3 regions of the Neorhizobium sp. P12A genome follow, and region 3 is predicted to be linked to each of the others. Evidence: riboswitches for the same ligand, from Rfam matches in the RefSeq annotation. Region 3 holds a riboswitch; each other region holds the start of a gene.

Region 1 (4,392 bases), on a different contig from region 3:
ATTCGGTCCGCAGATATTCAAACGCCATCGACGAGCAGACATCGGCGGTCCGCAGGCTTCAGGCGGAGATGCAGGATCGCGGCTGCCACTCCGGCAGTGGGGTAATTATCAACGGGCAGGACGCCGCCGTTTGCGATCAGCTCGAAACCTCGCTTGGCCGCCTGCAGGAAGACCTGCAATTTCTCATCGAGCGGCGTGACGAAAGCCAGCGCGCCGGCGGCTCAGACGATGTGTTGCGCGATCAGCTTGAAACGGCACTCCGGCAAAACGGATGCGAGGATTCCGCAGCGGCTAATCCCGATACGATCATCACCAATCGCCCCGAAGTGCCCGCGACACCAGAGCAGCAGGCGATGCGGACCGACACGTTCATCCAGCCGATGGACAGAAGCGGCGGCCCGCAGCCGGGCTATGACTATTACCAGGCCGCACCGATGAACTATCCCACCGGCGGTCCCTATGGCGCGGGCCTGCAGACGGTCTGCGTGCGGACCTGCGATGGCGGCTTCTTCCCGCTGACCACCAATGCCTCGCCGGTCAATTTTCAGCATGACGCGGAAACCTGCTCGCGCATGTGCCCCGGCGTTCCGACGGAACTTTATTTCCGCTATTTGCCGAACCAGGAATCCTCGGAAATGGTCTCTGCGGCAACAGGCGCGCCCTACAGCGCCATGCCTTACGCCTTTGCCTATCGCAAGCGCGCGCCCGGCGAGAAGTCGTCCTGCACCTGCAACATGTCGGCCTATTACGAAGAAATGCAGCGCGAGAAGGCCAGCATTCAGCCACAGAGCGTCCAGCCGCAGCCAGCCGCGCCCTATAGCTCCATAACGACGATCACGACGACCAAGCCACCCTCACCCCAGCCGCAGACTGCAACGACGGCCCAGCCCGCACCAGCCGACCGCCCTTACGATCCGACGGCCAGGAAGATCCGCCAGGTCGGCCCGCAATTCCTGTCGACGGATGAGGGAAAGATCGACCTCAAACATCCCCTGGCGCCTGGCCCCCAGCCGGAGCAATAGGGCCAACCTCACCCCAGCGGTCACTGAAGACGAGATCGTCCAGCGACAGCCGCTGTCGCCATCCCTTAACCGCCAGTTCCGGTTCACTGTAGAGCTCATCAACATAGCCGAGGCAGAGCCAGGCAACGATCTCGATTCTATCGGGAATGCCGAGCAGCAGCCTAATATCGGCATCATGGAAGATGCTGACCCAGCCCATGCCGACACCTTCGGCACGCGCGGCAAGCCACAGGTTCTGGATGGCGCAAACCGTGGAGTAGGAATCCATGCGCGGATTATGCGTGCGTCCAAGCACGACCGGCCCGGCCCGGTCAGGATCGCAGGTGACGCATATGCTGAGCGGCGCCTTGCGGATACCTTCAAGCTTCAGGGAACGATAGCTGACGGCCCGCTCACCCTTAAACATCTGAGCCGCCTCGTCGTTAGCGTGCTGGAACGCCTGCCACGCAGCCTCACGAACCAAGGGATCGCGGACAAGCACGAAACTCCAGGGCTGCATGAAACCGACGGACGGCGCGCTATGCGCGGCCCCGAGCAGACGCGCAATCAGCGCATCGGGCAACGGATCGGGCAGAAACTGGTCGCGAACATCCCGCCGTGTTTCGATGGCGCGGTAGACAGCTTCTCGTTCAGCCGCGGAAAATGCCTGTGAACGGACAAGAAAATCCTTCGGATCGGGTCGCATCGTCAAATCCCCAACAATGCCGACCTCACCGCCGTCCGCGCGGTTTGGCCTATCGCGTCAGGCCGGTCTTCTGGCTTGGCTTCGATTGCCTCTCGCTACCTTCCCGGTTTAACAACCAGTGGCATCCATATGAAAGAACATTCGAAAGTTCTTTCCTGCGACAGACATCCGCCTCACAGCGTTGGGCACGCGCCGGATTTTGACCGGCTTCCCGATTCTCCCGCTTGGCACGGGCACCTGACGATCAAAGCTATGCGCGATCCGCCTACCGAAAGCAAGCGGATCGCCAACACGTCTCAACGAGAGGAAACGGGCCTCCTGAACAGCCTCATGATTGCCTCATCGCCCGTCTCCCGCGCCAGATCGCCGTAGGAACGTCCCGAGGCATCCCGAATGGAGCGATCGGCGCCGCGGCCGACAAGGAGCGCCGCCGCATCGGCGCGATGATTGAGAATGGCAAAGCCCAGCGGCGTCAGCCAATCTCGGTCCGGGCTCGGCGCACCGGATCGTCGAAGGCTCTCAAAACGCCGGTCGAGCAACGATGGATCCGCGTCCAGCAATGCTTCCAGCTGCCCGATCTCACCAAAGGCGGCCGCCGCAAAGATATCGAGCGGCTGCGTCTTCAGGAACTCCACCATATCGGCATGGCCGTTATAGTCCGCCCAACCGATCGGCGGCGCGTGATAGTAGGGATCGCGGATCGTGGGATCGGCACCATGCTCGATCAGCAGTTTTACCATTTCGATGTGACCGTGGAGTGCTGCTTCATGCAGCGGCGTGCGGCTAGTCATCGCGTTCACATCCAAACCAAGCGCCAGCATCCGACGAACCGCCTCAAGGGCATTTTCGCCTGCGGCCTCATGCAGCATGGTTGGGTGCTTTCGCTGGACATCGGCGGGGCTGGTCTGCTGCGCCGCCATCATTCTCGGCAAATAATCGATTGGATGCTCGCTATTCATGATGGCGACATAGGCCCAATCCTCCGCCTTCAGACGAACCGCGACCGCTCCATGCTGCACGAGATAGGCCACCAACTCCTTCTCGTTGCCGAGCCGCGCCCACTCATAGGGCGTGCGCCCATTGACCGGCCGGTTGACGTCGGCGCCATGCTCGACCAATAGCCGCACCCGCTGCGGCATCCGCTTTTCCAGAGCCCAGGCGAGTTGATAGTCGAACACGGTCTGCGAATTCTCGACCAGCTTCCCATCTTCCCGCACGGACCAATTGTTCCGGTCGCTGGCGCTCAATCCATATTCGAGCAGCAGTTCGAGGCAGGAATTATCCGGCTCGAACATCCTGTTGTAGAGCGCCTGGCTGTCATTGACGTTCGCGCCGGCGTCAAGCAGCAGCCGCGCGAATGTCATATAGCCCGGATGTTCCGGCTGCCGGATTTTCCCAGCCTCTCCCTGCCCGAAGACGCCGGTCAACGCCGTGAAGCGATATTGGCCATTGTCGAGAAAGAGGGCATTCGGATCGGCTCCACGCGCGATCAGCAGTCGGCCGACGTCGAGAGTGGAATGGCCGGGAAGACGGGCATAGGCAGCATAAAGCAACGGCTGCCAATCGTAGGGACCGCCCTTTCGCTCGATCAATTGCGGCTGCCGGTCCAGCCAGCGGGCGACGCGTGCCGCATCGCCCATCGCTGCGGCAACATGGATGCTATCGTCGGCAATATCGGGATGCGCGTCAAGGAGCTCCACGGCCTCGTCGAAACGGGCGGGATCGGCGGGAATACGCGAGAAATAGGACACGGTCGCAAGCGACAGGAAGCGATTGGCAAGCTGATCCCTCGCCTCATCCCGGCTACCCGATCGCTCCAGATGGTCCTTGAGCTTGGTCCAGCTCGAGAACCCGTATTCGCGAGCCGTTACCAGCTGGATATCCTGCAGCCCGACTGCTGCAGCGTCAGCGAAATACGGCGTCACGCGCGCAAGCGCCGACGTATCGCCTGTTTGCACGGCTTTCAAAAAGGCTTTCGCCTGCTTTTTCACGGAATCGAGCGTGGCGTTCGCCGCCAGGGAGCGTGTGGTCACGGAGACCTCCTTTCATAACGTCCGGTATCCGCGCCCACAGACTGAAAAGAGGTGTGGCAGTCTAAAAATCATTCATCAGGTGGGCCTTGCCCTTCCCGCGGATCGGATGTGCCCTGCGAACGATCAAAAGCTATCGGCAAAAATCCGCGCTGTCCAGCGGCCTCAGGCCGCCGGCTCATAGCGAACGAAGGCGAATTCATCACCATCCGGTGACCAATTGGGCGAATTCATCGTGCCCTGGCCACCGAACAGATCGAACAGCGTTTCGACATTGCCGCCATCCGCATCCATCATGCGCACCCGAACGTTCAGGTCGCGCGGATGATCAAACACATCGGGGTCGTAGGAGATGAAGACGACTTTGTCACCCCTGGGTGACGGATGCGGAAACCAGTCGCCGTAGTTGCTGTCCGTTATCCGCTCGACGGCAGAACCATCGGTCTTGACACGCCAGATCTGCATCAGGCCGGTGCGGCTGGAATTGAAGTAAATCCAATTGCCGTCAGCCGAATAGTCCGGCCCGTCATTGCGCCCTTCGCCAAATGTCAGCCGTCGTTCCTCGCCGCCTTCGATGGACATGGAATAGATATCGAAGACCTGGTCGCGAATGCCGCAATAGGCGAAGGATTGCCCGTCCGGCGACCAGCCATGC
Region 2 (4,392 bases), on a different contig from region 3:
GGAGCGCATGGCTCGCGCCCACGATGGCGATGAAACGGTCGAGAAGGGCGGGAGAAAGGCTGCTCATCGATTGATCCTTATTCGCGAGGTGCTGCGGCGCGGCTCAGCCGATCGTTGATCGCTTCCCCCAAACCTTCGTTCGGGATCGGGGAAAAGGCGATCGTCTCCGCCCCGCTGGCATCGGCCTTCTTCATATAGTCGAAAAGATTGGCTGCCGCCTCGGCCAGATCGCCGCGGGGGCTGAGATTGAGCACTGTCTTTGCGCGATTTGCGCCTTTTATCTCGGCTGCGCCGAACAGGATCAGGGCTTCGTCAGGCTCGACTGCGGTAGCGGCAAGACGAACCGCGGCACCGGGCGCGTAGTGCGACGCCAGCATGCCCGGCGCCTCGATGGCTGCCGACGCCTTGCCGGAACGCAAAAGCCGCTGGCCGGCGACGCGTTCGATCTCCGAGGCCGCCAGTCCGCCCGGCCGCAGCAGCCGCAGCTTGCCGTCCTCGACCTTGACGATGGTGGATTCGACGCCGACCGCGCTCGCCCCGGCATCGAGGATGAGCTCAATCTTCTCGCCGAGATCCTCATCGACATGGGCAGCGCTGGTGGCGCTGATCTGGCCTGATGTATTGGCGCTCGGTGCGGCGAGCGGTCTGCCGAAAGCTTGGATGAGGTTGCCGGCAAAACCCTTGGGCACGCGGATGCCGACCGTATCGAGACCGGCCGTTGCCAGCGAGTGGATATTGCTGTCCGGTTTCAGCGGAACGATGATGGTAAGCGGTCCCGGCCAGAAGGCTTCGGCAAGACGACGCGATATCGGATCGAATTCGGCATGCTGTTCTGCCATGGCGAGATCGGCCATATGGCAGATCAGCGGATTGAAGCGCGGGCGGCCCTTGGTTTCATAGATGTGGGTAATGGCGACAGGATTGGTCGCGTCGGCAGCAAGTCCATAGACCGTCTCGGTCGGCATGCCGATCGGGAAGCCTTGCGCCAGCACTGCGCATGCTTCCTTTATCGCTGCATCGGGGCTTTTCAGGATGTCGATATGTCTTGCCATGACCTGCCGTTTCCGTTCAGGCAGTCATTAGTCCGATCGCAATGGCCGATCAATCCGAAAGGCCGCTCAAAGTTGCCGGATGATTTCCCGAAGCTGCTCGTTTCGCGCGCCCAGCAGCAGGACGTTGCGGATAGCGACTTGCGGGTCGTGGGTGCGGAAAAGGACGCCGTTGCTGCGGATCGTGCGGTCGATCGTCAGCGACTTGTCTTGCGAGTCTTTGTTGGGCTGGACCGCAACCGCGAAATACATGCGCGACATCCTGAGGTCTATTTCCTCGAAGAAATTATCGTTCTCGCCGATCTTGGCAAAGAAGTTCGCGATGTAGAAGGCCCAGTTCACATGGTCGAACTTGGCAAATTGCGTCCGTGATGCCGTGACATGGCAGTAGCCGAGATGGGGACTGTCCGCCAGCGTGCGATGAAAGATCATCTTCGGAAACTGGATGGCGCGGTGAAAATTGTTCAGCCGGTCATGCGTCTTCTCGCCGGCTGCCTGCAGCTTCGCGGCCGTCCTCTCAGCAACCTCTTCATGAGTGAGATAGCGGCGCTCCTCGGAAAGCCAGTTGGCCTTGGTGCGAATGATGCGGCCCGTTCGGAGGAATTCGGAGTGTACCGCGGCGGGACGTTGCTGCTCGGCTTCGTACGGCTTGCGTGCATCGAAATATCTGAGCTTTGCCATGATCGTCACTCGCCGCAATTGGTATCTCTATTCAGGATAGGGGCCTTGCCTTAACCCGGGCTTAAATCGGCTCGCGCGTCCTGCGTTGTTATTCGGGTCGGAAAGACCCGGTTTCCAGCGGCTGTCGCAAACGCGATATGAAGCCTGGCGATACATGGGAAATCATTGTCCGGAACATCCGTGACCCGCCGAGCATACCGTCTAATACCCTGATTGTGTTGCAATATATGCGGATGTGCAGCGGCAGGATCGCTTGCGTCGTCAATTTCGAAGTCGATGTCGCATTGCAGCCACGCGCCGCCACCGGCTGATGATTATATGGGACGAAATCTCAAGGTGCCGCCTGCTAGGGGAGGCGGAGAATTGGGAAGCCGGTCAAATTCCGGCGCTGCCCCCGCAACGGTGGTGGAGTGGATCGCGGCAATAAGGCCACTGGGCGAAACGCCTGGGAAGGCGCCGCGAAGTTCCTACGGGAACGGCTCCTGAGCCCGGAAACCAGCCATTGGGAGCATGTTTTGACCTGAACTGGTCGCGGTGGGCGGCCGGAGGCAGTTTGGCACCGGCACGCAGCCGGCCGTCCAACCATGTCCTCCGTCTCCAGAGCGGCGAAAGCGCATGAGGATATGACAATGGATATTCGCAATACCGTTCTTCGGCAGCTGAAGAACCGCCGTGAAGGCTTCAGCCTGGAGCAGCCCTTCTACATCGACCAGGACTATTTCAAGCTCGACATGGAACTGATCTATTATCGCGACTGGCTGTTCATCGGCCATGACTGCGAGATCCCGAAGGCCGGCAACTACTTCACGGTCCAGATCGGCGATTACCCCATCGTCATCGTCCGCGGTCGCGACGGTCAGATCCGCGCGCTGCACAACAGCTGCCGCCACCGCGGCTCCCGCGTCTGCACGTCGGAGCGCGGCTCGTCGGCAAAGCTTGTCTGTCCCTACCATCAGTGGACCTACGAGCTCGACGGCTCGCTGCTCTTCGCCCGTCAGATGGCCGAGGATTTCGACAAGACACAGTTCAACCTCAAGCAGGTCCATTGCGAGAGTGTCGGCGGCTATATCTTCATCTGCTTGGCGCAGAACGCACCTGACTTCGCCCCCGTCCGGGCCTCGATCGAGCCCTACATGAAGCCGCATCGCCTCAGCGAGGCGAAGGTCGCCTTCCAGAGCACGATCATCGAAAAGGGCAATTGGAAGCTCGTCTGGGAAAACAACCGCGAATGCTACCATTGCGCCGGCAACCATCCGGAGCTCTGCCGCACCTTCCCGGAAGCACCGACCGTGTCGGGCGTCCAGGGCGCGATGAGCGACCCTGTTATCGTCGCCCACTGGCAGCATTGTGAGGCCGCCGGCCTGCCAAGCGAATTCAAGCTCTCCGCCGACGGCCAGTACCGCACGACCCGCATGCCGCTGATCGAGGGTGCTGAAAGCTACACGATGAGCGGACAGCGCGCCGTCAAGCGCCAGCTGTCGGATGATGTCAGCCTCGGTGGCATCGGCACCATGCTTCTCTTCCACTATCCGACCACCTGGAACCACGTCCTCGGAGACCACGCGATCTCTTTCCGAGTCCTGCCGCTCAATGCCGAGGAAACGGCCGTTACGACCAAGTGGCTCGTCCACAAGGATGCGGTCGAAGGCGTCGATTACGATCTCGAGGAACTGACCCACGTCTGGACCGAGACCAACGATCAGGACCGCCGCATCGTCGAGGAAAATGCCTTCGGCATCCATTCCCCGGCCTATGAGCCCGGTCCCTATTCGGAAATGCACGAAGGCGGCGTCATGCAGTTCGTCGAATGGTATTCGAACTTCATGATCAATCGCCTCCAGGGCGATCAGAAACTGTCGGCGGTGGCGTGAGATGAACATGGCGCTTTCGGTACGACACCAGCACCTGGACGAGATGAAGCCCTGGAGCGACAGGCAGCATCTCCTTGAATGCCTGTCGGCAACGCCGGAGGCGCCAGACGTGATGACCTTCACGTTCCGCTCCGATAAGGACAACTGGTTCCGCTATCTGCCGGGCCAGTTCGTCACGCTTGAAATTCCGGTCGGACCGGAACAGTCGGTCATGCGCACCTATACGCTGTCCTCGACCCCATCGCGGCCCTTCTCGATCGCGGTCACGGTCAAGGCGCAGGCAAGCAGCATCGGCACGCGCTGGATGTTCGAGAACCTGAAGCCCGGCATGCGCATTCGCGCCTTCGGGCCGCTCGGCGATTTCACCCATATCCGCCATCCCGGCGAAAAATACCTGCTGGTCTCGGCCGGATCCGGCATCACGCCGATGATGTCGATGACGCGCTATATGGCCGACACCGCGCCGATGTCCGACATCACCTTCATCAACTGTTCGCGCGGGCCATCGGAGATCATCTTCCGGTCGGAGCTGGAATATCTCGCCCGCTTCATGCCGAACCTCAACCTCGGCTTCATCGTCGAGGCCTGCGCGCGCACCGACCTGTGGTCCGGCCTCAAGGGCCGCATCGACAAGGCGAAGATCGCGCTGCTGGCGCCCGATTTCATGGACCGCACGATCTTCTGCTGCGGCCCTGAGGTCTTCATGGACAGCGTCCGGTCCATGCTGGAAGCGCATGGTTTCGATATGGAACGCTACCATCAGGAAAGCTTCCAGCCGGCTCAGGCCCCGA
Region 3 (4,392 bases):
AAAACGCCAGGTCGCGAAGGAGTAGCCGAAGGTCGAGCGGACGACGAGCGACGAGGTGATGACGGCGGCAAGCACCAGCGCGGTGATCGGGAAGTCGCCGGTGATTTCCAGCGCGAGGAAGGTCATGGTCAGCGGGCCGCCGATGATAGCGACGGCAAGCGAACTCATGCCAACGACAGCGTAGATAACCGGCGTCAGCGTCGCGTGATCGAAATAGGGGGCGGAATAGGCGAAGATCTTGCCAAGCAAGGCGCCCATGAAAAGCGAGGCGAAGAACAGGCCGCCTCTGAAACCGGAGCCGATCGAGACGGCTGACGCTAGGGATTTCAGGAGCAGAATGCCGATCAGCGTCGGGATTGCGATGGTGTTGGCGAGATTGAGATGCAGGGCGCCGTGACCCGCCGAAAGCACCTGCGGCGTTATCAGGGCGAGGAGGCCGACAACGATACCGCCGAGTGCCGGACGGAAGGGCAATGCGATGGAGCTCTTTCGCGCCAGTTCCTCGATGAAGGAAACGCCCTGCATGATCAGGATTCCGGCGCCGGCGCAGAAAGCGCCGAGCAAGAGCGCCGGAATATAGTCCGCCGGAACGACGCTGCCGAAATCGCCGACGTCGATGTTGAAATCGTTGCCGGAGAGAAGGCGCGCCACGAGGGTGGAGATCAGTGCGGAGACGACGACGGGCGTCAGCGTGATGATCGAATAGGTGCCGATGATGAGCTCGAAGGCGTAAAAAGCACCGGTCAGCGGTGCGTTGAAGGCGGCGGCGATGGCGCCGGCGGCGCCACAGCCGACGAGCGTTCTGAGATCGGAGCGGCGAAGCTGAAGTTTGTAGCCGAGCTTTGACGCTATTCCTGCCGCGATCTGGGTGTAGCCGGCCTCGAGGCCGACGGAAGCGCCGAAGCCGTTCGAAATGAGATTCTGCACGGCGACCAGGATGCTGTCGGTCAGCGACAGCCGGCCGCCATGCAAGGCGTTCGCTTCGATCGGGTCGACCATCGGCTTCTTGCGGGTCTTGGCCAGAATGAAGATCATCAGGCCCAGGACGATGCCGCCGACAACAGGAGATGCGAGCAGCAGGAACTTGTCGTCAACCTGCGCCGAACTCAAGCGCCCTGAGTCGTCGATACCGAAGATCAGCGTGTGCATCGTCCGCGATATCACGCTCATAGCGGTGACCGCGCAGCCGGATGTGATCCCGACGAAAGCGCCGGCAAAGATCATACCGAGCTCGCTGCGACGCAACGCAGCTCTCATGCGGCCGAGATCAAAGAAGGAATACAGGGCGCCAAAACGGCGCTGTTTGAATTTCTGCAGCATCGGGAGGACGAACTTTTACAGGCATTCGAAAGCTTGAAGCAGTCTATAGACTGCTAAGGTCAAAGAATTACGGCAAAAGACCGACATCTTCTTCCTTTTTCCCGCCAATTGCCCCTCGCGTCGAAAAATAATGGCTGCCGGGGCAAGGTCCCGGCCGTTTTCCGTCCGCCGAATGCGATTGACTCGGAATGGCGGTTTCCGTAACCATCGGGCTTCATAACGGATGGTTCCCGGGCGGCGGTCGTCGCAAGGGATGAAAAGGGAATGTGACGGGACGGACCCAAGCCGGGCGTTTTCATCACAGCCGACCCCGCGACTGTAGAGCGGTCAGGGTCTTCTGTCCGGTTTTAAAGCTTTTTCGCAGACGGTTCCCAATGGTGGGGACGGGCGAAAAAGACCGGAAGCCGGAAAAGCCACTGGCGTGGCATCATGATCAGCCGGGGTTGGACGCCTCTAATTCTACGAATCGTCCACCTTTTCATGATGACTGCCGGGAAGGCGAGGACGACCCGCTGGCGCACGACCCGGGGCGACCGTTTCGGTCTGCTCAGGCGACCGACTTCGGTCTGCCCCGGTCGCCGCGCCTCAAACCGCGAGCCAGGAGACCTGCCATGCGTGCCGGGCGAAGAGCCCATAGCTCAAGGGGCGAAAGCTCCGCTGCCAGCACGGAGGTTGTCATGGCTGTGAAACCATTTCGGCATCCGTTTTCGGATGCTCGCGCGACCATATTCGCCGCATCGAGCGCCGCGCAGCATCTCCATGCGTGACGATCGGCGGCGCAAATGACATCCCCATCCTTCATCTCTGTTCTCATCCTCGGCGGCGCCCGATCGGGCAAGTCGCGCTTTGCTGAATCGCTGGTGACGTCCTCTGGCCTCGATCGTCACTATGTGGCGACCGGGCGGGCGTGGGACGACGAGATGCGGTCGCGGATTGCGCAGCATCGGGCGGATCGCGGCGATCTCTGGACGACGTATGAAGAGCCGCTTGATCTCGTCTCTCGCCTTGCCGACATCGACGGCGAGGGGCGGGTCATCCTGATCGATTGCCTGACGCTCTGGGTCACGAACCTGATGATGGAGGAGCGCGACATTGCGGCGGAATTTGCCGCTCTTTCAGAATACCTGCCGAATGCGAAAGCGCGGCTCGTCCTCGTCTCCAACGAGGTCGGGCTCGGGATCGTGCCGGACAATGCAATGGCGCGCGCCTTTCGCGACCATGCCGGACGCCTCCACCAGATGATCGCGGCGCAAGTCGCGGAAGTTTATTTCGTTGCGGCCGGTCTGCCGCTGAAAATGAAGGGTTGATTTGATGAACCAGCAGAAAATTCCAGCCACCGTCATCACCGGCTTTCTCGGTGCCGGCAAGACGACGATGATCCGCAACCTGCTGCAGAATACCGGCGGCAAGAAGATCGCGTTGATCATCAACGAATTCGGCGATCTCGGCGTCGACGGCGACGTGCTGAAGGGCTGCGGCGCGGAAAACTGCACCGAGGACGATATTATCGAGCTGACCAACGGCTGCATCTGCTGCACCGTCGCCGACGATTTCATCCCAACCATGACGAAGCTCCTAGAGCGCGACGCCCGGCCGGACCATATCGTCATCGAGACCTCGGGGCTTGCGCTGCCGCAGCCGCTCGTTGCCGCCTTCAACTGGCCGGATATCCGCACGCAGGTGACCGTCGATGGCGTCATCACCGTGGTCGACAGCGCAGCGGTTGCGGCCGGCCGTTTCGCCGACGACCATGATGCGGTCAATGCCGCCCGCGCCGAAGACGCGTCGCTCGACCACGACAATCCGATCGAGGAGCTTTTCGAGGACCAACTGACCTGCGCCGACCTGATCGTTCTCAACAAGACCGATCTTCTCGACTCGGCAGGCATCGCCGGCGTACGCGCCGAGGTCTCCTCGCGCACGCATCGCCGGCCGACGATGATCGAGGCAAAGAACGGCGACGTGCCTGCCGCTGTGCTGCTCGGCCTTGGCGTCGGCACGGAGGAGGACATTGCGAACCGCAAATCGCATCACGAGCTGGAGCACGAGGACGGCGCGCCACATGACCACGACGAGTTCGACAGTTTCGTCGTCGAGCTTGGTGCCGTCGCCGATCCCAATGCCTTCATCGAGAAGCTGAAGGGCGTGATTGCGGAACATGACGTGCTACGCCTGAAGGGCTTCGTCGATGTTCCCGGCAAGCCGATGCGCCTGCAGATCCAGGCCGTCGGCAGCCGCATCGATCAATATTTCGACCGCGCATGGATATCTGGCGAAGCGCGTGCGACCCGGCTCGTCGTCATCGGCCTGCACGATATGGACGAGACGGTCGTTCGCGGGGCGATCGAGGCGCTGGTGTAAGGCAGAACGATGCATCTCCTGCTGGCACAGAAGGGTACGATCAGCGATGGCGACGAGGCGATTGATCTCGGCCAATCGCCAGGCGATATCCTTTTCCTGTCGGCTGCCGACACGGAGCTCGCCGCTATCGCGGCGGCTCACGGCCACGGGAATGCCGGATTTTCCCTGAGGCTCGCCAGCCTGATGAGCCTTAAGCATCCGATGTCGGTCGATACCTATATCGAGCGTACCGCGTGTCATGCGAAGCTGATCATCGTTCGGGCGCTCGGCGGGGCGAGCTATTTCCACTATGCGCTGGAGGCGCTGCATGCCTGCGCTGCTCGTCAGGGAGCGCTGATTGCGGTGCTGCCGGGAGATTCTCGAGCCGATCCGGGGCTGACGCCGTTTTCAAATGTGGCGCTGGATGACCTCAATGCGCTCTGGTCGTATCTGATCGAGGGCGGGGATGCGAACTCGCGGGCGTTTCTGGCCTATGCTAACGCGATGCTTTCCGGCGGCGAGACGCCGGAGCCCGCGGTGCCGCTAATGAAGGCGGGCATCTGGTGGCCGGGCAGGGGCGTTATAGGCGTTGAGGAGTGGCGGCGGGTTTCTGAGGAGGCGCTACGCCAGCCCCCGGACAATATGGCGACCCCTGCAGGGCTCGCACTTCCGACCATTGCCATCAGTTTCTACCGTGCCCTCGTTCAGAGCGGTGAAACAAAGCCGGTCGAA

What was found. Region 3 has a riboswitch for cobalamin ahead of cobU (bifunctional adenosylcobinamide kinase/adenosylcobinamide-phosphate guanylyltransferase). Riboswitches for the same ligand answer to the same signal wherever they lie in the genome.
Region 1: it holds a riboswitch for cobalamin, as region 3 does, so the genes downstream of both, bluB (5,6-dimethylbenzimidazole synthase) here and cobU (bifunctional adenosylcobinamide kinase/adenosylcobinamide-phosphate guanylyltransferase) in region 3, are expected to answer to the same signal.
Region 2: it holds a riboswitch for cobalamin, as region 3 does, so the genes downstream of both, DTW90_RS10040 (aromatic ring-hydroxylating dioxygenase subunit alpha) here and cobU (bifunctional adenosylcobinamide kinase/adenosylcobinamide-phosphate guanylyltransferase) in region 3, are expected to answer to the same signal.

The regions. Positions count from the first base shown of each region.
Region 1 covers NZ_QOVX01000006.1:274,553-278,944, forward strand. Annotated here, with positions in the region: gene DTW90_RS19440 (DUF2865 domain-containing protein) at 1-1,022, shown strand, start outside; gene bluB (5,6-dimethylbenzimidazole synthase) at 982-1,707, opposite strand; cobalamin riboswitch at 1,750-1,963, opposite strand; gene DTW90_RS19450 (ankyrin repeat domain-containing protein) at 2,004-3,740, opposite strand; gene DTW90_RS19455 (TolB family protein) at 3,903-4,392, opposite strand, start outside.
Region 2 covers NZ_QOVX01000002.1:828,361-832,752, forward strand. Annotated here, with positions in the region: gene DTW90_RS10025 (FAD-binding oxidoreductase) at 1-67, opposite strand, end outside; gene DTW90_RS10030 (L-threonylcarbamoyladenylate synthase) at 78-1,052, opposite strand; gene DTW90_RS10035 (DUF6656 family protein) at 1,119-1,730, opposite strand; cobalamin riboswitch at 2,048-2,249, shown strand; gene DTW90_RS10040 (aromatic ring-hydroxylating dioxygenase subunit alpha) at 2,360-3,601, shown strand; gene DTW90_RS10045 (hybrid-cluster NAD(P)-dependent oxidoreductase) at 3,603-4,392, shown strand, end outside.
Region 3 covers NZ_QOVX01000001.1:52,649-57,040, reverse strand. Annotated here, with positions in the region: gene DTW90_RS00265 (chloride channel protein) at 1-1,320, opposite strand, end outside; cobalamin riboswitch at 1,528-1,949, shown strand; gene cobU (bifunctional adenosylcobinamide kinase/adenosylcobinamide-phosphate guanylyltransferase) at 2,103-2,627, shown strand; gene cobW (cobalamin biosynthesis protein CobW) at 2,632-3,681, shown strand; gene cobN (cobaltochelatase subunit CobN) at 3,691-4,392, shown strand, end outside.